One region of the Rothia sp. HMSC069C04 genome, then DNA from elsewhere that is predicted to be linked to it. Evidence: predicted binding sites of a transcription regulator. Region 1 holds the regulator's gene; the other holds the start of a gene.

Evidence for each region. The regulator LexA, encoded in region 1, represses DNA repair genes until DNA is damaged. The targets are predictions, from matches to a motif close to TCGAACANNTGTTCGA.
Region 2: uvrA (excinuclease ABC subunit UvrA) is a predicted target of LexA. The motif match lies at 9,691-9,706, and genes of this name have one in related genera.

Annotation. Positions count from the first base shown of each region.
Region 1 is NZ_KV810742.1:17,330-29,078, reverse strand. Features, by position in the region: gene dapF (diaminopimelate epimerase) at 1-853, shown strand, start outside; gene HMPREF2879_RS05275 (class I SAM-dependent methyltransferase) at 980-1,603, opposite strand; gene hflX (GTPase HflX) at 1,746-3,458, shown strand; gene HMPREF2879_RS05265 (ATP-dependent DNA helicase) at 3,465-5,537, shown strand; gene lexA (transcriptional repressor LexA) at 5,783-6,457, opposite strand; gene HMPREF2879_RS09195 (LysM peptidoglycan-binding domain-containing protein) at 7,287-7,949, shown strand; gene HMPREF2879_RS05250 (type 1 glutamine amidotransferase family protein) at 8,068-8,835, shown strand; gene HMPREF2879_RS05245 (HisA/HisF-related TIM barrel protein) at 8,835-9,620, shown strand; gene HMPREF2879_RS05240 (DUF1844 domain-containing protein) at 9,794-10,216, opposite strand; gene infC (translation initiation factor IF-3) at 10,510-11,211, shown strand; gene rpmI (50S ribosomal protein L35) at 11,409-11,603, shown strand; gene rplT (50S ribosomal protein L20) at 11,718-11,749, shown strand, end outside.
Region 2 is NZ_KV810746.1:41,812-53,560, forward strand. Features, by position in the region: gene HMPREF2879_RS06525 (fumarylacetoacetate hydrolase family protein) at 182-1,072, opposite strand; gene HMPREF2879_RS06530 (lipoate--protein ligase family protein) at 1,141-1,839, opposite strand; gene HMPREF2879_RS06535 (anion permease) at 2,229-3,728, shown strand; gene HMPREF2879_RS06540 (glycoside hydrolase family 1 protein) at 3,921-5,402, shown strand; gene HMPREF2879_RS06545 (GNAT family N-acetyltransferase) at 5,589-6,734, opposite strand; gene uvrA (excinuclease ABC subunit UvrA) at 6,780-9,668, opposite strand; gene HMPREF2879_RS06555 (MBL fold metallo-hydrolase) at 9,809-10,582, opposite strand.

The sequences.
Region 1 (11,749 bases):
TCTGACGGACGAGAACGCAGAAATTGCTCTCACCCCCGAGCTGGTAGCCCGCGCCTGCGACCGACACTTCGGCATTGGTGCGGACGGCTTCATTCGTGCTACCCGCAGCACCGCCTCCCGCGCGGGCCAGAAGCTGCTCGAGGAGCACCCGGACGCTGTCTGGTTCATGGACTACCGCAACGGTGACGGCTCTATCGCTGAAATGTGCGGCAACGGTGTGCGCGCGTTCGTGGAGTACCTGCGCACTGAGGGCCTGATTGAGCTTGAGGTGGGCGAGACCGTCAAGATTGGTACCCGTGCCGGCGTGAAGACTGTGGCGCGTACCGAAGAGGGCTACGCGATTGATATGGGTCCGTGGAGCTTCATTCACGGTGAGGCTGCCCGCGAGGGTGGCGAGGACTGCCTGGTGTCTGCTCGCGGCCTGAAGACTCCGCGTGCTGGCCTGTCCATTTCGATGGGTAACCCGCACACCGTGGTGATGCTCGGCTCTGACGGTAAGCTGGACGGCCTGGACCTGCACAGCCTGCCTCAGGTGAGCCCCGCCCCGGTCAACGGTACGAACGTTGAGTTTGTGGTGCCGGTCGACCTGGACGTTGAGAGCGGCGCGCATGTGGGCGCTATCCGTATGCGCGTGCACGAACGTGGCGTGGGCGAGACTCTGTCCTGCGGTACCGGCGCGTGTGCGGCTGCTGCTGCGACCCGTTTCTGGGGCGGCGAGGAAGCACCGGATGAGTGGCTGGTGCATGTGCCCGGCGGTACCCTCGCGGTGACTTTCGTGCTGGGCCCGGATGACCTGGAGCATGTTGTTCTGGCTGGTCCGGCGCAGATGGTTGCAACCGTCGTGCTGCGATAACGTGCTGTTTTAGAACAGAGATTTTATAGAGAAAAGCGGCTGGTGTTTTCTGATAACACATTCAGAAAACACCCGCCGCTTTTACGTTTTTAGCAATGAGCGCCAGAGGAATCAGCGCCAGGGGCTTTAGTCCTCGTAGCGGTGCACCTGCAGAATACGGAAGCCCTTCGAAGTCGTATAGCGCGACACCTCAAACTCGCCGGGGTGCAGCTCCTCAAGCTGCGCGTCCATCCACTTCTGTAGTGAATCGGAGCCCAGGTTCTTCTGAACCACCAGGTAGGCGTCACCGCCGGGCGCCAGACGCGGCAGCCAGGTCAGCAGGATCTCGTGCAGAACCTCCTTGCCCACGCGAATCGGCGGGTTCGACCAGATGGTGTCAAAACGCAGTTCGGGGTCAACCGATTCGGGGGTTCCCACGGTGACGTTGGACAGGCCGAGAGCGGCGGCGTTGCGTTCGGTCAGGCTAATGGAGCGGGAGTTCACGTCCACCGCGTGCACCTGCGCCTGCGGTGCGAGCATCGCCAAAGTCAGGGTGATGGGGCCCCAACCGCAGCCGATGTCGAGCATGCGTTCGCCCTGCGGGTCGGGTGCTTCCTGCAGCAAAATAGCGGTGCCCTTATCAATGCCGGAGGGGCTGAAAATGCCGTTGGCTGTAGTGACAGTGACCTTGCGACCGGCAAGCTCCACCTGCACGGGGCGGGGCTTGAACTCGGTCTCGGGGGTTTCAGAGAAATAATGCTGCTCGCTCATGCTATCCAGTGTACCGGTAGGGCAAGAACCCGCCGCACACGGGCAGAGTATGCGCGGGTGGGGCAATAGCTTGCACGCCCTGAGCGCACAGGCGACCGAACCCCCTACCCGATGCGGGCAACGGCGGTAGAATTAGAATCGTATGAATTCTAAGAACACCCCCGTATCTGATACCGAAAAGCTGCCCAGCGATGAGCAGCTGCGCCGCACCGTAGACCGCGTTCTGGGCCGATCCCAGGCCGCCGCCTCCGTCACTACTTATGACGCCGCCGGTACTGCGCATCACAGTGATAACTCCTCCAGCACCCACGGTAACAATAGCCGCCGCGTGCTGGATACTCGCGCGCGCGAAATTTCTGACGTTCAGCGCGAGCACTCCGAATATGACGGTGATCAGGAAGATCTCGCTGAGCGCCGCGCCCTGCGCCGTACCGCGAACCTCTCAACCGAACTTGAAGACGTCACCGAGGTCGAGTACCGCCAGCTGCGCTTGGAGCGCGTGGTGCTGGCTGGTCTGTGGACTGAAGGCACCGTAGAGGACGCAGAGAACTCCCTGCGTGAGCTCGCGGCACTGGCTGAAACCGCAGGTTCCGAGGTTCTGGACGGCCTGGTTCAGCGCCGCCTCAAGCCGGACCCCGGCACCTTCCTCGGCTCCGGTAAGGCACTGGAACTCAAGGACATTGTGGAGGCGACCGGCGCCGACACCGTCATTGTCGACTCTGAACTGGCTCCCTCTCAGCGTCGCGCCCTCGAAGACATTGTGAAGGTCAAGGTTATTGACCGCACCGCCCTGATTCTCGATATTTTCGCTCAGCACGCTAAGTCCCGCGAGGGTAAGGCGCAGGTTGAGCTGGCTCAGCTGGAGTACATGCTGCCGCGTCTGCGTGGTTGGGGTGCGTCCCTGTCCCGTCAGGCGGGTGGCCGTGCCGCAGCCGGTGAGGGTATCGGTTCGCGTGGTCCCGGTGAAACCAAGATTGAGATGGACCGCCGCCGCCTGCGCGCTCGCATGGCGAAGCTTAAGCGTGAGATTGCTGCGATGGCGCCGGCGCGTGAGACGAAGCGTCTGAACCGTCGCCGTAACCGCGTGCCTTCGGTGGCTATCGCCGGGTACACGAACGCGGGTAAGTCCTCCCTGCTGAACCGTCTGACCGACGCCGGCGTGCTCGTGGAGAACGCCCTGTTTGCGACCCTGGACCCGACCGTCCGTAAGGCGCAGACCCCGGACGGTATCGGCTACACCCTCTCTGACACGGTGGGTTTCGTGCGTTCGCTGCCGACCCAGCTGGTGGAGGCGTTCCGCTCCACCCTGGAAGAGGTCGCTGACGCTGACGTCATCCTGCACGTGGTGGATGCTTCGCACCCGGACCCGGAGGGGCAGATTCGTGCTGTCCGCGAGGTCATCGCGGAGGTTGACGCCCGCCATATCCCCGAGATCATTGTGCTGAATAAGGCGGATGCCGCCGACCCGTTCGTACTGGAGCGTATGCGCCAGCGCGAGCCGGAGCACGTGATTGTTTCGGCGCGTACCGGTGAGGGTATTGAGGAGCTGAAGCAGAAGATTGCGGACACCATTCCGCGCCCCTCCATTGAGGTGAAGCTGCTGATTCCGTACTCGCACGGTGAGATTATTTCGCGCCTGCACGAGTGGGACGCCGAAATTAAGAGCACCGATTTCGTATCGGACGGCACCTTCGTGGTGGCTCTGGTCCGTGAGGATGTCGCCTCCGAACTGTCCGAGTATGTGCTGGAGGGCGACCTGCTGGAGGTCCTGGAAGAGGAACTTGCGGAGGCACACGCCCTCACTGAGGCGACCGCATCTGACTCCGAGCAGCCCTCTAACTCTGAGGCTCTCTAAGGGCGGATGAGCGTGACCGAGAGCATCAACGCGCCCAAAAACACCCCGGGAACTGGGCCCGGACCGGGGACCGACGGCACCCGATTCACCGGACAGGAGCTTGAGACCCTGCCCGGTGCGAAGGATGCCCTGACCCTGCTGGATGAGGTGGTTGCCGCCACTGGCGGTCAGAATCGTGCCGGTCAGCGCACCATGGTGGCGCATGTGGCGCAGGCTCTTGAACTGCAGCGTCACCTGCTGGTCCAGGCGGGTACCGGTACCGGTAAGTCCCTGGGCTACCTGGTTCCTGCCCTGGCGCGGGTGGGGGAGTCGGACCAGCCGATTGTGGTTGCGACGGCGACTCTTGCCCTGCAGGCGCAGATCGTGAACCGCGATATTCCGCGTCTTCTACAAGCGCTGGAGCCGCGCCCGGAGTCGCAGGCGCAGGTGGCTCTGCTCAAGGGCCGCAATAACTACCTCTGCCTGCACAAGCTGGAGGGCGGCTACCCGGAAGACGAGCCGGATGCTCTCTTCGACATGCCTTCTTCGACCTCGCGCGTGGGTGAGGAAGTAGTGCGCCTGCGCGAGTGGGCCGACCGCACGGAGACCGGCGACCGTGACGAGCTGAAGCCCGGCGTCTCTGACCGCGCCTGGGCTCAGGTATCGGTCAGCGCCGCCGAGTGTCTGGGCCGCCGCTGCCCGCTGGTGGAAGAGTGCTTTAGCGAGATGGCGCGTAGCCGTGCCGCTGAGGCTGATATCGTCATCACGAACCACGCCCTGCTGGCGATTAACGCTTTCGAGGGCATGAAGGTTCTGCCCGAACATGAGACGGTCATTATTGATGAGGCTCATGAGCTGGTGGACCGCGTGACAGGTGCCGTGTCTGGTTCTTTGACGGTTGCGATGGTTCACCGTGCGGCGCGTAGCGTGAAGAAGCATTCGAAGGCTGATTCCGGCGCACTGGAAATGGCAGCCGGCACCCTGGAGACCGCTTTCGAGGGTCTTGCCGAGGGCCTTCTGAAGGGCCTGGACGGTCGCCTTTTGACCGCTATTTCTGCGGTAAATGATGCCGCCCGCACCGCCCTGTCCGATACCAAACCGGACGGTCAGGACGTTGACGCCGGCCTGCAGATGGCGCGCTCGCGTGTCTCTGAGGTGCACGATATGAGCAGCCGCATTCTGGAGGCTTCGGGCGAGCAGGACGTTCTGTGGATTTCTCGTCAGGGCGGTTGGGAGAACGGCCGCTACGTGGCTGCTTCCGATACCGACCCGGCGACCCTGAATATCGCTCCGTTGAGCGTTGGCCTGCAGTTGCGTGACGGCCTGTTCGCTGACCGCACCGTGATTTTGACGAGTGCGACCCTGACGGTGGGTGACTCTTTTGATGTTGCAACCGCTGCCCTGGGACTGCAAGGGGAGGGTGCGCCGCGCTGGACGAGTATCGATGTGGGTTCACCTTTCGACTACCGCAAGCAGGGCATCATGTACGTTGCCGGAGATTTGAAGCCTCCGGGATTTGGTGTGCACGAGGGTCAGCTGGAGCGTCTGCGTGAGCTGTGCGAGGCATCGGAGGGCGGCGCCCTGGGTCTGTTCTCCTCAAAGCGTGCCGCTGAGCGTGCCGCCGAGTACATGCGTGAGCATAGCGACCTGAACATTCTTCTGCAGGGTGAGTCTTCGCTCAAGGCTCTGGTGGAGGAGTTCAGCGAGGACGTTGACTCATGCCTGTTTGGAACGATGAGCCTATGGCAGGGCGTGGACGTTCCCGGTGACTCGTGCCGCCTGGTGGTGATGGACCGCATTCCGTTCCCCCGCCCGGACGACCCGATTGCGCAGGCTCGTACGGAGGCGGTGAACCGTCACCACGGTAACGGCTTTATGGCGGTTTCGGCTCACCATGCGGCGATTCGTATGGCGCAGGGTGCGGGCCGTCTGATCCGTTCGGTGTCTGACCGCGGCGTGGTGGCTGTGCTGGATTCTCGCGTGGCGACTAAACGCTACGGCGGTTTCTTGATGAAGGCGATGCCGCCGATGTGGTCAACGCAAAATAAGGCCGCGGTGACCGGCGCGCTGGCTCGTCTTTCGGCGAGTATTGAGCGTTAGCTCGGGCGAGATCCATTCCTTGCCGCGCCGCCGCCCCGTTTTGGGCATATAAATTTAGACATATAGAAATCACCCCGGTGATACGTGAACGTTTACGTATCACCGGGGTGATTTCTATAGAGAGCTAAAAGCCTCGTAGCTATGTCTTTTAGAGGCTGTGTTGTTTAAAACAGCTTCTTTGAGATGCTGTGGCTGTTTAGAGCCCGCGTCTTTCAGAGACTGCATCTTCTAGAGGCTGTGGTTTTCTAGAGACTACGCAGCACGGAGACGACCTTACCCATGACGGTTGCGCGGTCACCCATAATCGGCTCGTAGTTGGAGTTGCGCGGCATGAGCCAGGTGTGGCCGTCAACCTGACGGAACACCTTTACGGTTGCTTCATCGTCGAGCAGAGCAGCAACGATATCGCCGTTGTCTGCGGTGTGCTGCTCGCGGACAACCACCCAGTCGCCGTCGCAGATTGCGGCGTCAATCATGGAATCGCCCTTGACCTTGAGCATGAAAAGCTTGCCGTTACCGACCAGCTGGCGGGGCAGGGCAAGCACATCCTCCACGGACTGCTCGGCGGTAATGGGGCCGCCCGCTGCAATTCGTCCAACCAGGGGAACGGGTACGAGGTCCTCATCGCCGACTTCGAAGTTCGGCAGCTCGGGCAGGGAAGAGGAAGCGCTACCGTGGATGCCGACGCCGTTCTCATCCAGCACCTCAATGGCGCGGGGGAGCTTGGGGTCGCGGCGAATGTAGCCCATGGTCTCGAGACGGCCGAGCTGGTGAGTGACCGAAGACAGGGACGCAAGACCCACCATGTCACCAATCTGGCGCATGGACGGCGGGTAACCCTTTTGTTCAATCTCGGTGCGGATCGCGTCAAGAATCTTCTGCTGGCGCGCGGTCAGCGCCGGACGGGGTGCTGTTGCCATTTCTTTTCCTTCGGTCTGTGCCCCGATTTCTGTATTCCGGTCTCTGCAGTCTGTTTGAGACACAGTCCGGTCGGGGCACGGATGGGTGCTTCACACGTTTTCCGATGGTGTCCTGAAAATTTTTTGGTTCTGCTGAAATTGGTCTTATCTCGTCAGGGGGTGGAGGAATTCTATCCGTGCCGGAGCGATACGCGGGCAACGAGTATGCGCCTCCGCCCTATAAAACTCAGTCAGCAGCACCTGCATTTAGATACAGAACCAAGCTGTAACGGGTACAGAAACCTGCTGTGAGTAGGACTCATCAGGAGCGTGTGGAACGTCTCTTGACACCAGTGTAGAACACTACACCGAAAAACTCAAACAAATATTCTAGATTTTTTCTTCGAAACTCGAAGAAATTTTTAGTACATCTCTGCTAGACTTTAGAACAAGAGTTCGTATATACTCTTGAATCTCTCCTGAAATTCAGGATTTACGGGTGAATGTTCGAAAAATATTCGAAGATTCGACCCGGAGTCTTCCAGGAGGGGCGAGTGAAGGAGTGTTCGAATGTATTCGAATCCTCTGCCTCTCTCTTCGCACGATCTACCCCGGATGCTCTAGGGAGCATCCGGCGAAGAGAGAGCGCAGGGGATGGGGTGTTGGGGCGACCCAGCGCAACCCGGTGCATCCGGCGCTCTGACCTAACTAGAGAATAGCTACCCAATAGTTATCGCCTAACAATCACCACTCCATAGTTATCACTCAACTAGGACCTCCGAGCGGGTATCGCTCGGCATTGCTAGACCCGCGAGGTAACCCCGGGGCGAGCTAAGAGAAAGGAACCACAATGACTACTGCAACACCTCTTGCTTCTCGTGACACTTCTGCACACCTTCCGGCAGGTTTGGTGGTACTTCACCCCGCCCGCACTGCGTCCGCCAGCACCGTGCAGGGGCGTTCTCGTGTGCCTGCGTCTTCGCAGTCTGTTCGCTCTTCTCGTGCGGCTCATGCGCCCCGTCCCGCGCAGGTGGCCCAGCCTACCCACGTTCCCGCTGTTTCTGCACCTGCTGTTTCTGCCCAAGCGCCCGCGTCGGTTCGCTCCGTAGCTTCTGAGGCGCAGGCTGCTTCTGCCGCACAGGCGCCTAGCGTGAAGAGTGCTCTTCTGGCTAAGGGAGGCGAGCTTCTGCGTGCGGTTCCCGCTTCGATTCGTCGTTTTGGCACTCCGCGCGGTTTCCTGAAGGGCCTGCCTCTGCTGACCCTGGCGGCGCTGATTGTGCTCGGTGCTATTAGCTTCTTTGGCCCGGCGGCTTCTGCTTCTGTGGAGAACGCTTCGGTGACTCGAACCGTCGTTGTGGTCAAGCATGGCGAGACCCTGTGGGATATTGCTCAGGCGGTGGATCCGCAGGGTGACACCCGTGATACTGTGGTTCGTATTATGGAGTTGAACTCGTTGACCAGCACCTCTGTTGATGCCGGTCAGCGTCTGGAAATTCCTCAGACTCAGCGCTAAGCATGGACACGTACGTGGTTGGCTTCTGCATGAGGTTGATGTCTTGACTCCGAACCCGCTATCTCTCAAGCTGAGCGCTTGAGTCGAATTCTTGAGCCTATGAAATAGGAGCGCACCGATGCCTGTTCCCGCTGAACCCACACCCGCTGCAACCACACCCGTCGAAACTGAATCTGTACAGACCACTCAGCCCGCTCGTCCTGTGGTTGCCGTTTTGGGGGAACCCGGAACTCGTGGTCCTCTGGTGAAGCTTCTTCAGGATGCGGGGGCGGACGTTATCGTGACCGCTGTGCCCGAGCAGCTGCGTGAGGCTGACGGCATGGTGGTGACCGGCGGTGTGAGCTCTCTCGAGGCGTACGAAGACCTGAAAGCTAAGGACGCTGAGCGCGTGATTGGTCGCCGTGTTGCTGGCGGTCGTCCGGTGCTGGTTGCCGGTGCGGCGTTGAGCTGCCTCTTCGACTCGGTGACGGTGGAGCATCCGCAGATGGGGCAGGTTCAGGTGCAGTGCATGGGGGAGTGGCCCGGTGAGAGCGTGGAGCTTTCTGCCCGAGACCTGGCGCCCGGTGCTTCTGCCCTGCGTTCTTCCTCCGATAGTACGTTGCTCAAGGATCTTGAGGGTGAGGCTCACTTCAAATCTGAGCACGGCGTTTTTGAGTGGGCTTTTGATCAGAGCATTGAATATATTGCCCCTCCGGCGGTGACTTGGACTGTCACCGAGCCCGCCTATATCGCGGCGGTTGAGAACGGTCCACTGACGGCGGTGCAGTTCTGCCCGGTAGGTTCTGGCGAGCTGGGGGCGGAGTTTATGCGCCGCTGGGTTGCGTCCCTGGCGGCGACCGGTCGCCTGTCTCCTGGCGACTCCGCTACTGCTGCGGGAGGTAACTAATGTCTGTGCCCGTTCTTGAACTTCTGCCCGCCGTTGATATTTCTGAAGGCTACGCGGTGCGCCCGGTGGGCGGCACCCTGTCCGGTGGTGAGCAACGCCTCGACCCTGTTGAGGCGGCTCTGACCTGGGTGAAGGCGGGTGCCCGCTGGATTCACCTGGTTGACCTTGACCTGGCGTTTGGTCGCGGCACGAATACCGAGGTTCTGGCTGAGGTGGTTGCCGCAGTCCGTGCCGAGAACACCCGAACGGGCTCCGCTCCGGTTCGTGTTCAGGTCAGTGGCGGTGTGCGTAATGCTGAGAGTCTGGAGCGCGCCCTGAGCCTGAATCCGGACCGCGTGAACGTGACTAGTGCGGCTCTGGCGGATTCTTCCTGGCTTGAAGGCACTCTGGCTCATTATGCCGATTCTGATCTTCTGGCTCTTGGCCTCGATGCCCGTTATAACCCCGAGCGGGGCTGGGTGACGGTGGCTCGCGGTACCGATTGGTCGGGGCCTGATTTGGCGGAGGCGCTGGCGTGGCTGGAGAGCGCGGGTGTGCGCCGCTATATCGTCACGGATGTGAGTAAGGACGGTTCTCTGGCGGGCCCGGGTGCGGAGCTGCTGGATGAGGTGCTGGCTCAGACTGCCTGTCGGGTGGTGGCGTCCGGTGGTGTGGCGTCGCTGGCTGATCTTGTGAAGCTGCGTTCTATGGTGCCTTATGGTTTGGAGGGCGTGGTGCTTGGCAAGGCGCTGTATGTGGGTAACTTTAGTTTTGAACAGGCTCTTGAGGTCGCTGGCTCCCGCTAAAGCTACCGCTCTGCTTTAGCCCGCGTAGATTTCTTATCCGCATAGGTTTTATATATGACGAAGCCCCGTCTTCCTCAATACGAGGGATGCGGGGCTTCGTGATGGCATACACCAGATATGGCTTAGTAGGCCTGCTGGTTTAGCGCACGTCCTGGCTTAGTACACCAGTTGGTTTAGTACACCGGGCCGGTGAGCTTTTCGCCGGGGCCCTTGCCGGGCTCGTCCGGGAAGGGGGATGCTTCGCGGAAGGCGAGCTGCAGGGTGCGCAGGCCGTCGCGCAGGGGTGCTGCGTGCTGGGAGCCGATTTCGGGTGCAGCGGCGGTGACGAGGCCTGCCAGTGCGGTGATAAGCTTGCGTGCTTCGTCGAGGTCCTTGAGGTCGTCGGCGTTTTCCTCTGCTGCCAGGCCGCACTTGACGGCTGCGGCGCTCATCATGTGGATGGCTGCGGAGCTGATGACTTCGATGGCGGGTACGTCTGCGATGTCACGCAGCTGTTCGTTGACGGCTTCGACCTGCTCTTCGGTGAGTTCGGTGTGGCCGTGTACGGGGGTTTCTTCTTCCGCGGTGAAGCGGAAACTCGTGTTTTCAGTGCTCATAGTCCTAGAATCTCATATTTCGTTTGTTTCGGTAAATGCGTCCTTAAGAGTGGATGCTTCTGTGGGCTTTCTGCAGGAATCCCCGCAATTTTTATGGTGTTTTACGTCTAATTCCTTGCGTCTGTCGGGGATTCTGCGGTATCGTTGTAGGCAGTTTGCAAGTGGAGCATGCCTCCCACCCGGTTGACCGCCGCAAGCGTTAGCTTGCGAGTTTTGAGGTGAACGGGTTTGTCCGCCGCTTTCGGCGTACGCTGGTTTGTGCCTCCGCTTGTGTAACTGCGGGGGCTTTTTTAGTGCCCGCAACGGATAATATTCACGGGGAAACCCACAGAGCACAGGAGCTAGTCATTAGCGAACCACGCATTAACGATCGTATCCGCGTTCCCGAGGTCCGTCTTGTCGGTCCCGGTGGCGAGCAGGTAGGCGTTGTCCCTCTGAAGGACGCTCTGCGTCTGGCTGAGGACGCCGAACTCGACCTGGTCGAGGTTGCCCCGAACGCGAAGCCGCCCGTGTGCAAGCTCATGGATTACGGTAAGTACAAGTACGAAGCCGCAATCAAGGCTCGTGAATCCCGCAAGAAGCAGGCTAATGCCGTTCTGAAGGAGATCCGTTTCCGCCTGAAGATTGATACCCACGACTACGAAACCAAGGTTGGACACGCTCGTCGTTTCCTTTCCGGTGGTGACAAGGTCAAGGCAATGATTCAGTTCCGTGGTCGTGAGCAGCAGCGCCCCGAGATGGGTGTGCGTCTGCTGGAGCGTCTGGCGGCTGAACTGGCTGAGGTGAGCACTGTTGAGTCTCGCCCCCGTCAGGATGGCCGCAACATGGTGATGGTTCTGGCTCCGCTTCGCGGTAAGGCAGAGGCTCGCCGTGAGCAGGGCGCCGGCGGTCGCAAGGGTCGCGAGCGTATTGACACGACCAAGGCGAAGCCCGTAACTAATTCTTTGGCAGACGCTATGCCTGCCGAGTTGAAGGCACAGGCTTCCGCCGAGTAGGGAACCGGGTCGTCACTTTAGGATGGGCACGCGCCTCCACCGTTGGGTGGGTGTTGCGGGTTCACCCGGTGCCGGTTCCGAGGCACCTCGTCAGGGGTGCCTCACGTTTGGTCCTTGGGGCTGATGCGTGTATCGCTCAACCCCACTAAGCTACCCCGCTGTTGTGGCGGGGGATGAATGTAAGGAGAACGGCAGCTATGCCGAAGCAGAAGACCCACTCTGGTGCTAAGAAGCGCTTCAAGCTCACCGGTAGCGGCAAGGTTAAGCGCCAGCAGGCGAACCGTCGCCACTACCTGGAGCACAAGTCCTCTCGTCTGACCCGTCGTCTGGCTTCTGACCAGATCGTTACCGGCGGCCAGGCAAAGGTTGTCAAGAAGATGCTGGGTAAGTAAGCAACGCTTACTCTCTGCACCTGGCGCACCGATAGTGGTGCGCACTGATTAAAGACTCGCTCCTGTTCAGCGTGATATGTGAGCTGTTCAGGACATAAGACGAAGGAGACACACGTGGCACGTGTGAAGCGCGCGGTTAACGCGCA
Region 2 (11,749 bases), on a different contig from region 1:
AAGCCGCCCACCGGGAGCTTTAGAAAGCATAGAAACACCCCGCATGCGCCTCAAAAACACATGCGGGGTGCATATATATTCATTTGTGGGTGCCTTGCGGTGCACCCAATAGCAGGTGCCGCACCCGCCTCCGTGGGTTCAGGTGGGTTCAATAGCGATTACTCACAGAGCTACCGAATAGCTACAGCGCACCCGCCTCCGAGCAGACATTCACCAGTTCGCCAATACCCTCGATGCGGGTGCGCACCGTCTGCCCCGGCTTCAACCACTGACGCGGATGCAGCGACAATCCGACCCCCGCCGGGGTACCCGTCGCCACCAGGTCACCCGGCTCCAGGGTCATGAACCGCGAAATATAGGACAGCAGCTGCGCCGGGGTAAACACCATATCCGCCGTCGTGCCGCGCTGACGCACCACGCCGTCCACCTCACAGACCAGCTCCAGACCGGCAACCGGGTCAACCTCATCGGGGCTCACAATCACCGGACCAAACGGAGTCATCGCATCCCAGTTCTTACCCTGGAACCATTCCGAGGAACGACCCTGCCAGTCACGCACCGACACATCATTCATGACCGTATACCCCATCAGAGCCTCAAATGCCTGCTCCTCCGTGGCATTACGCAGGCGAGCGCCCACGACCAGGCACAGCTCAACCTCCCAGTCGATTTTCGTGCTGCCGGTGCCGTCGGCGGCGGGCATGCGGATCTGCTCGCCGGGGCCAATCAGCGCGTTCGGGAACTTCGCGAACAGCGCCGGATGCTCGGGCACCTCAAGGTTCATTTCTGCGGCGTGGTCGCGGTAGTTCAGGCCGGCGCACACAATCTTGCCGGGCTTATCCAGCGGGCGAATAAAGGGTAGGGAGTTCCACAGCTCCTCGCCGTGACCCATGACGGTTGCGCCGTTCTCCTTCAGGATCGCCACGGCGTTCTTCGGGTCGCCAAAGTTCAGGCGGAACCGGCTGTAGAAATTCAGTAGCGGGCTGAGCTTCGCCGGAAGCTCGTACACGGTCTCTTCGAATAAGCAGACCGCGCGGCTGCCCTTCGAGTCTTTAATCTGTGCCCAACGCATGGATGCTCCTTCGCTTCAGGTGGGGATATCTCGAATAAGTTACGGATAAAAGTTAGGAATAAAACAACCTAGTGAAAACCGTTTTGGGCGTACACCTCAACGATGGCGTCTTCCAGGTCTTCCATGAGCAGGGCGGGGTTCGCGTCCTGCGCCGCGCCAACCGTGGCGGGGTCCAGGTCCATGCCGAGGGCACGGTACACATCCGCGGTGACCGCCCGCAGCGGCGCAGAATCAGAGACCACGATGCCGGTACTGAACCACCAGCCGCCGGTCACCACACGCTGGGCGGTGCCGACCAGTTTAATGCGGCCACCACCTGCGGAGGCGGGAAGCTGCGCGTGCACCGAATACTCGCCGGGGCAGTACTCCCCCGGGATCTCGCCCATGCGCGCATCCACGCCGACCTCGCGTAGCGCCTGCGCGTACATGGAACCGAACAGTTCGTAGCGTAGGGTGTTGCCGCTGCGGGCGTCGGAGGCGGGCTGAAAATGGTCCACGACCAGGCACCCCTGATGGTAGGCGGCGGCGTGCCCGCCGACCTTGCGCACCAGCACCTCAAAGCCGTGCTCGGCGCACGCCGCGGAGGCGGCCGCGAAGCCGGGGTTTAGTTCGTCACGGCGGCCAAACGCGACCGTCGGGTTCGGCTGATACATGCGCAAGGTGGCTTCGCGCTTGCCGGTTGCCACCTCGCGGAGCATCTGCACCGTCTGCTCGTGGTGAATGAGGATATCGCCGGATTCGGGGCCGGTCTCTCGAATAATCTGCACGTTCCTATTTTACGGTTACGCCCGCCACTTACGGTGCGTGGTCGGCGGGGCGTCTCAGGAGCGACCTGTAGGCGCCCCAGAGGCAGCCCGGAAGTAGTTCAGGAGGCGGCACTCGCCCGCTACGCCTCACACCGATTCCCCCTTGAATCTGTGCAAAATCATCGCCGATACCCCGCGGAATCCCAGCCGCCAATACATCCCGCCATATTCACATTTTTTATGCCGATTTTCTTCACTCCGTGAATCCAAACCATTACGATTAAAAGACTACGTGGCATCCCACACGTTGCCATAAGTACACAACACAGCATGACAACGCAGAAGAAACGCGCACCGTGGCGGAACCACCCACCACGGACCAAACTGTACGTTTCATAAGGAGTACGGACATGACACAGTCCACCAACACAGCAGCAGCCGCTGCCGCATCCAATCCGGAGGTGAACGGCCAGGAGGTGAGCGCAGCCCGCAAACAGCGAAACAAGCTGATTCTGCACGTTGCCATCATCCTCGTAGCGACCCTCGCCATCTGGTTTGTTCCCGCCCCCGAAGGCGTCGACCCGCGCGGCATGCACATGCTCGCCATCTTCGTCGGCACCATCCTCGGCCTGATCCTGCAGCCGCTGCCCACCCCGTCCGTGGCGCTCGTCGGCCTGGGCGCCGCAATGATTACCGGCACCATGGCGGCAAAGAACGAGGCACTGACCGGCTTCGGCAACTCCTCCATCTGGATTATCGTGGCCGCCTTCTTCATCGCCGACGGCTTCCTCATCACCGGCCTGGGCAAGCGCATCGCACTGCTGTTCGTGCGTGCACTCGGCAAGTCCTCCCTCGGCCTGTCCTACGGTATGGCAATCACCGACCTGGTTCTCGCCCCCGCCACCCCCTCCAACACTGCGCGTGCCGGTGGCGTGATTTACCCGATTATCCGTTCCCTCTCCGAGGTCAACGGCTCAACCAACGAAACTCCCGAATCGCGTCGTAAGCTCGGCTCCTACCTGCTCATGACTGAGGCGCAGGTCAACACCATCACCTCCGCCATGTTCCTGACCGCAATGGCGGGCAACCCGCTGGCGCAGAAGTTCGCGCACGACCACAACATCAACCTCGACTGGGGTACCTGGGCCCTGGCCGCCATCGTTCCCGGTCTTGCCGCGCTGATTGTCATGCCGTGGATCATGTCGAAGATTTACCCGCCGACCATCAAGAAGACCCCGGACGCACCCGAGCACGCCCGCCAGGAACTGCACGAAATGGGCCCCATGAGCTCCAAGGAATGGATTATGCTCGGCACTTTCGTGCTGCTGCTGGTCCTGTGGATTACCGGCACCGCCCTGGGTATTGACGCCACCAGCGCCGCATTCTTCGGCATCGCAATTCTGCTGGTGACTAAGGTCCTGACATGGAAGGACATGGCGAAGAACTCCAGCGCATGGTCCACCCTCATCTTCTTCGCCGTGCTCGTCGGCATGGCAGACCACCTGAAGAAGCTCAAGGTCGTCGACTGGATCGGTCAGCAGGCGGCGCACAGCGTCAGCGGCATGGCATGGCCCATGGCGTTCGCGATTCTGGTTCTGGCGTACTTCTTCATCCACTACATGTTCGCTTCGAACACCGCCCAGATTGTTGCACTGTACGCAGTATTCCTCGGTGCGGCGGTAGCTGCCGGTGTTCCGCCGATGTTCGCGGCGCTGTTCCTCGGCTTCATGGGCAACCTGATTGGCGGCATCACCCACTACGCCTCCGGCCCTGCGGGCGTGTACTACGGTTCCGGCTACTTCAGTGTGGGCGAATGGTTCAAGATCGGCTTCATGGCGGCTATCGTGAACCTCGTCGTCTGGGGCGTAGTCGGTACCGCGTGGCTGTTCGCGCTCGGCTTCGCCAACTAATAGCGCAGGCCCCGCGGCGGCCTAGCTCAGCGTAAAAGCGCTGTAGAAAGCCCGGTGTTCTCACGTGAATTTTCGTGTGAGAACACCGGGCTTTTGCGCGCCCGCTAACGTCCCAAAACAGCGCATAACCTAGCAATCCCCCACCCCCTCCGCTAGGGTAGAAGAAAGACCTAAAGCACCTTGGAGGATGCCGTGCATCAGGACCAGCACATCACCGCCCAGACTACCTCTTTGCCCAACTCCAACCCGGCGCTGACCGAGCCGCAGCCGCTCGGCGCGTTCCCTGACGGGTTCCTCTTCGGAGGCGCCACCGCCGCCAACCAGTTCGAGGGTGCTTGGAACGAAGACGGCAAGGGCCCCAGCCTGCAGGATGTGCTGCCCGCCGGCGGCCTGCACCCGCGCACCGCGGAACCCACCGAGGACAACCTCAAGCTGGAAGGCATCGACTTCTACCACCGCTACCGCGAAGACATCGCCCTGCTCGCGGAGATGGGTTTCAAGGTCTTCCGCTTCTCCATCGCCTGGTCGCGTATCTTCCCCCGCGGCGACGAAGAAACCCCGAACGAGGCGGGCCTCGCTTTCTACGACCGCGTGCTTGACGAGCTCGAAAAGCACGGCATGGAGCCGCTCATCACCCTCAGCCACTACGAAACCCCGCTGCACCTGGTCGAACAGTACAACGGCTGGACCAGCCGCGAACTCATCGGCTTCTACGAACGCTACGCCCGCACCGTGTTCGCCCGCTACGGCGAGCGCGTGAAGTACTGGCTGACCTTCAACGAAATCAACTCGATGCTGCATCTGCCGTTCATGTCCGGCGGCATTAACACCCCGGCGGATCAGCTCAGCGATGCAGACCTGTACCAGGCGATGCACCACGAGCTGGTCGCCTCCGCACGCGCCACCGCTGCGGCACGCGAACTGGCACCCGGCGCGCAGGTCGGCTGCATGATTCTTGCCATGCCCACCTACCCGCTCACCCCCGACCCCGCCGACGTACTCGCCGCCATGCAGACGGAACAGGCGAACTTCGCATTCGGTGACGTGCACGTGCGCGGCGCATACCCCGGCTACTTCCTGCGTGCCCTGCGTGAGAAGGGCGTGGAGCTGAACATCACCGAGCAGGACCGCGAGGACCTGAAGAACACTGTGGATTTCGTGTCGTTCAGCTACTACATGTCCACCTGCGCGACCGGCGACCCGGCACGAGGCGAGCGCGGCGAGGGCAACATCCTCGGTGGCGTGGCGAACCCGACCCTGCCCTCCAGCGAATGGGGCTGGCAGATCGACCCGACCGGCCTGCGCGTGGTCCTCAACCAGTATTGGGACCGCTGGCAGAAGCCGCTATTCATCGTGGAGAACGGCCTGGGCGCCCGCGACGAACTGGTTGAGGTGAACGGTGAGCTCACCGTGGAGGATGACTACCGCATCGACTACCTGCGCCAGCACCTGCGCGCGGTGCGTGAAGCCATCGAGGACGGCGTGAACGTGCTCGGCTACACCACATGGGGCTGCATCGACATGATTAGCGCCTCGACCGCGCAGATGTCCAAGCGCTACGGGTTCATCTACGTGGACCGCAACGACGATGGCTCCGGCACCCTGGAGCGCTACCGTAAGAAGTCCTTCCACTGGTACCGCGAGGTGATTGCCAGCAACGGCGCGGAGCTGTAACCGGTCAGGTTCTACCCCCGCCCCGCGAAACTAGCACGCGAAATTCACGGCGCGTGAAACTCAGGCCCCCTCGTAAGCCTGAGCCCCGCGAAACCAGCGACAAAAGGCCCCCGAGACTCTGAATCTCGGGGGCTTTTGCGCATGTCCGTTATGCCTAGCGCGGGCAAATCTAGTCTGTAAGCAAACCTAGTCCATGGGCAGGTCATTCAGGCTGGTCGAGACGTACTCCCACCAGGTCGGCACCAGCCCGGCGTTCATCGCGACCCTCTGCGAGAGGATGTGCGAGGGGCTCGTACCGTAGAACGGCAGGTACCCTTCCGCCAGGGTCAGACGTGCGGCATCACGCACCAGCACGCTGGCGATGCCGGCGCCGCGCCAGGCGGGCAGCACATCGATACCGATTTGGCGCATTATCGGCGAATCGTCGCTCACACCCACGAGGGCGATAGGGTCTGCGAGCGCAGGGTCGCTCTCCCCCGCCGCGGGTACATCAGCTGCATCCTCTTCCACCGGGTATGCGGCGAGCACCAGCACATCCGGGCGGGTCACGCTAAAGCCCAGCGCGTTCGAGTAGCGCTTATCCCCGCGGAAACGCTCAATCTGCTCAGCGTCCAGCAGCTCCACGCGCAGGCGGGTTACGCGCGTCTCGGTGTCCTCCGGGTCAACCTCAAGGGCACCGGCGGAGGCATTTGCTTCCCTACGAATAGTGCGCTCGCCGGTGATTTCGGCAAGTAGCGCTGCCTTCAGCTCGGCGGGGTCAACGCGACGCATCATACCCACACCGGGCACGGCACACTTGACCTCCTGCGCCTGCACGCCCTCCGGTACGACCGAGTTCAGCAGGGCGCGGCCGGGCGTGTAGTAGATACTCGTGCCGCTGACCTGCTGGGTGTAGGGGGTGAGCAGTTCGTTGAGCTGGCGAAGCTGCGCGTAGTCGCCCAACCAGTTCGACTGGTCGCCGAGCATGTAGTCAATCGCCTTCTCCAGCACACGCGGATGTTTGGCGCAGAGAATGCCAACGCTCGCGTAGTTGGCGACGCGCAACTCCCAGATGTCGTCGTTGCGGCGGCGTGCGGCACCCATCTTCTCGGAGGGAGGCTGCACGGTGGCGAGCAGCGGCAGGCTCTCGGCATCCGGGTAGTCGCGTAGCTCTTCGAGGGCGCGGCTAATCGAGCCGGGTGCCTGGCAGAAGTCCGCCTCCAGCTGGGTGTGCAGGATGTGCCGCGCCCGGTCCAGGGTGGTCACGGCACCCCGATTCACGACTCCCCGGTTCACAGCGCCACGGGTTGCTTGAGCTCCCCGGGCAGATTCGGTTCCTTGAGTATCAGTCACGTAGGTTTCCTCTAGGGCAAATTTTTGACTAGTTCAGGATTTCGGCTAGCTCAGGATCTCAGCAAGGAACGCGCCGGTGTGCGAGCCCTTCACCTGAGCCACCTGCTCCGGGGTGCCCTCGGCGATGACGGTGCCGCCGCCGCTACCGCCTTCGGGGCCCATGTCGATAATCCAGTCGGCGCACTTGACCACGTCCAGGTTGTGCTCGATGGTGATGACGCTATTGCCCTTGTCAACCAGCGATTGCAGCACGGCGAGTAGCTTGCGGATGTCTTCAAAGTGCAGGCCGGTGGTCGGCTCGTCCAGCACGTAGATGGAGCGGCCGTTGGAGCGCTTCTGCAGTTCGGTTGCGAGCTTCACGCGCTGCGCTTCACCACCGGAGAGGGTGGTTGCGGGCTGGCCCAAGCGAATGTAGCCCAGGCCCACGTCCACGAGGGTGTTCAGGTGGCGCGCAATCGGAGTGAAGGCGGCGAAGAACTCGGCGGCCTCCTCCACGGGCATTTCGAGTACGTCGGCAATGGTCTTGCCTTTGTAGTGCACTTCGAGGGTTTCACGGTTGTAGCGCTTGCCGTGGCAGGTTTCGCAGGGTACGTACACGTCCGGCAGGAAGTTCATTTCAATTTTCAGGGTGCCGTCGCCGGAGCAGTCCTCGCAGCGGCCGCCCTTGACGTTGAAGGAGAATCGACCCGGGGTGTAGCCGCGCATTTTCGCTTCGCTGGTCTCTGCGAACAGCTTGCGGATGTGGTCGAACACGCCGGTGTAGGTGGCGGGGTTCGAACGCGGGGTGCGACCGATGGGCGACTGGTCCACGTGAATGACCTTGTCCAGGTGTTCCAGCCCGTCGATGCTCTTGTGGCGGCCGGGTACCTGCTTAGCGCCGTTGAGCTTGTTCGCCAGGGAGGTGTACAGAATGTCGTTGACGAGGGTGGACTTACCCGAGCCGGAAACACCGGTCACCGCGGTGAACACGCCCAGCGGGAAGGACACAGTCACGTTCTTGAGGTTGTTTTCGCGGGCGCCGCGCACGGTCAGCTGACGTTCCTTGTCCACGGGGCGGCGGGATGCGGGCACCTCAATGCTGCGGCGGCCAGCCATGTAGTCGCCGGTAATGGACTTGGTGTTCTTCAGCAACTCTTCAAAGCTGCCGGAGTGCACGATTTCGCCGCCGTGTTCGCCGGCGCCGGGTCCTACGTCCACGATCCAGTCGGCTTCGCGCATGGTGTCTTCGTCATGCTCAACCACGATAAGCGTATTGCCCATATCGCGCAGCTTGGTCAGGGTTTCGATGAGGCGGCGGTTATCACGCTGATGCAGACCGATGGAGGGCTCGTCGAGCACGTAGAGCACGCCGACCAGGCCGGAACCAATCTGGGTTGCGAGGCGGATGCGCTGCGCCTCACCGCCGGAGAGCGTACCGGCGGAGCGTGAGAGGGTCAGGTAGTCCAGGCCCACATCCAGCAGGAACTGCAGGCGCGCGTCAATTTCTTTGAGGACCTGCTCGCCAATCTTGGCTTCGCGGGCGCTGAGCTGCAGGCCGCGCACGAAGGCGAGCGCGTCAGCCAGGGACAGGTCGGTGATGTCTGCGATGGACTGGCCGCCAACCTTCACGCCAAGGATGGTCGGGTTCAGGCGCGCGCCACCGCAGGAGGGGCAGGCAACCTGGCGCATGTACTGTTCGTAGCGGTCGCGGGCGAAGTCCGATTCGGTTTCTTCGTGCTTGCGCTTGATGTACGCCTTCACGCCTTCGAACCCGGAGGTGTAGCGGCGTTCGCGGCCGAATCGGTTGCGGTAGGACACCTCAACCTTGTAGTCCTTGCCGTCCAGAATGGCGGCGCGGGTCTTGGCGGGCAGGTCCTTGAAGGGGGGGTTCAGGTCGAAGCCGAGCTCCTCCCCCAGGCCTGCGAGCAGGCGCAACCAGTATTCGGTGGTTGCTTTGCCCTGCGACCAGGGAGCGATAGCGCCCTCGCCGAGGGTCAGGTCGGGATTGGGTACGAGCAGTTCGGTGTCTACTTCCAGGCGAGAGCCGATGCCGTCGCAGGCGCTACACGCGCCGAACGGCGAGTTGAAGGAGAAGGCGCGCGGCTCGATGGTGTCGATCTGCAGCGGGTGATTATTGGGGCAGGCGAGGTTTTCGCTGAAAGAGCGGGTGCGTTCGGGGTCGTCCTGCTCGCGGTCCACGAAGTCGATGAGCACGCGGCCGTCGGCGAGCTTGAGCGCGGTTTCGATGGAGTCGGTGAGGCGCTGGTGAATACCGTCCTTAATGACGATGCGGTCGACGACCACCTCGATGGTGTGCTTGTACTGCTTGGCGAGCTTGGGCGGGTCGGAGAGCTGCACGGTTTCGCCGTCCACGCGGGCACGCGAGTAGCCCTGGGTGAGCAGGTCCTTGAAGAGGTCCACGAACTCGCCCTTACGTGCGCTGACGACGGGCGCGAGGATCTGCAGGCGAGTGCGTTCGGGGTACTCCTGCAGAATGTCCACAATCTGCTGCGGGGTCTGCTGGGTTATTTCTTCGCCGCATTCGGGGCAGTGCGGGTGGCCGATGCGCGCCCAGAGCAGACGCATGTAGTCGTAGATTTCGGTGATAGTACCGACGGTCGAGCGCGGGTTTTTGGAGGTGGACTTCTGGTCGATGGACACCGCCGGCGAGAGGCCTTCGATGAAGTCTACGTCGGGCTTGTCGACCTGGCCCAGGAACATACGCGCATAGGAGGACAGCGACTCGACGTAGCGGCGCTGACCTTCCGCAAAGATGGTATCGAAGGCGAGGGAGGACTTACCGGAACCGGAGAGGCCGGTGAAGACGACCATCGCATCACGCGGAATGGTGAGGTCTACGTTCTTGAGGTTGTTTTCGCGGGCACCCTGAACCCGGATGCTGGTCAGATCGTTCGCTTTGAGTGCGGTGCTACCGTGTGCCGGGCGGGGTGTCATCGAAAATCCTTTCGTCTTATCTTCGAACTTAAATTCTACACCCTCACGCCTTTCACCAGCGGGATTATGCGGCGGGTGAAGGCATGAGGGTGCAGTACTTATATGAGGTGGACTAGGAGGCGCAATTCATCAAGTGCGGCCTACCAGCCGCGGGTTCCCCACTCTTCCAGGTGGGGGCGCTCGTCGCCGAGGGTGGTAGAGCGGCCGTGGCCGGGCAGTACGATGGCGTCGTCTTCGAAGCCTCCGAAGAGTTTTTCGAGCACGTTGGAGAAGAGCTCACCGAACTGCTGCGGGGAGTCGGTCTTGCCCACGCCGCCGGGGAAGAGGGCGTCGCCGGTGAACAGCAGGGTTGCGGGAGTGCCGTCTTCCCAGGTGGTTTCGAGGGTGTAGACGATGGATCCGGGGGTGTGACCGGGCACGTGCAGGGCGCGGATGACGGTATCAGAGAGGTAGAAGTCGAAGCTTTCACCGCCGGTCAGCTCTTCTTCGACGGTGTAGTCTTCCTGCTCCTTAATAGCGGCGGCATCAGCTGCACCCGCGGAGGTCACGGCACCGGTGAGGTGGTCGAGCTCCTTAATAGCGCGGATGTGGTCCCAGTGGCCGTGGGTGACCAGGATGCCGGTCAGACCGATTGCGCGGGGCCTGATGGAGTTGAAGTCCTCTTCCTTCTCCATGACGCGCACGCGGCGTTCTTCGCCGTCTGCCAGTTCAAGCTGCGGGCAGTCATTCAGGAGCGCGTCGAGAGTGAAAGCGTAGAGTTCTTCTGCGTCGTCTGCAGGGTCGATGAGCACCTGCTCGCCGGTGGCGCGCATGGTGATGAGGTAGACGCTGTTGTCCATCTCGGAGACGCTGAACGCACGGACGGTCAGTTCGGGGTTCTCAAAGATGAGGGTGGGTTCGGGGTAAGTAGTCATAGTTCCAGTGTAGGGGTTGTGACCGCACAGCATGCGCCTATGCGGTTCGCTCCCCTATCAGCGCATTCGGCGTTGAACGCGCGGGATACATGTACGGGTTGCATGTGTGCGGGATGCATGTGCGGGATGCACAGGGAACAGATTCTGGAGCACGCTCAGTACAGATTGGGTTCAGCGCGGATTAGGTTCCGACTGGATTCCGCCCGGCTGAGGGTCCAGTGAAATTCAAACAGCGAAATTCAAAAGTTAAACAGAGAAGCGACTGCGCATCGATACACAGTCGCTTCTCATGACACCCAGGGGTATCTATCACTCACTCAAACACAAGCAACCCGAGGACTTTGGAAATCTCACGATTACTTGATGACTCAATAGTAGCGAACTTTTTGGGGGCTGTTTTACCGCTCAATTTGGTACGGAGAGCGGGATTTAGTGACCCGCACCTCAATGTAATCATTCTGTAATAAAAACAGGTGTTTTTTAGGGTATCCATACGTACCAATTTCATTTTTTTCGAGTTTTAGTGTGACTTATTTCACCCAAAATAATTTTAGATTTTCCCTCTTTTGGCACTTCGGTGCACCTTTAACTTAAGCTTCACACTCGGCAATCCCAAAGGTTCAATACCCAGTTTTAGCCCGGTATTCCGCGGAAGTAGAGGGTTAAGGTGAAAGTATCTTCAAGTACTTGCAACTTCATGAGTAGGAAAAAATGTACCGCTCACCGTTCAAAATCTGCACAATTATTCGCACGGGGGCAAAATCAATTGGTCTGTTTTACCCCTGTAGGTACCCCCTAAAGTAGAGGTTTTATTACAAAACAATAACATCAGCCCCACATTCAGGTTCACTGAGTGCACCCATTAAAACCCCTTTCAAAAAGCAAAATACCTAGTCAATGCCGTATTTTCACAAAATGCAAGACAGTGTGTCACTAAAAAATCAACCTCTATAGATTGTTTAATAAAACCTGACCTTTAAGCACAAATAGAGCCCAATTATTAACCAGCACGTACCAATTTCACCCTCAAAACAGGCGCTCTAGAAGCCTCAATGAAAGGTTGAAAGACCCCTCCACCAGGGGTTTCAGAATCCTTCACTCCCCCGTTTTCAGGTACTCTACTTCCCCTTATAATCACTACAGAGAGCACCATAGGGCACAGCAAAG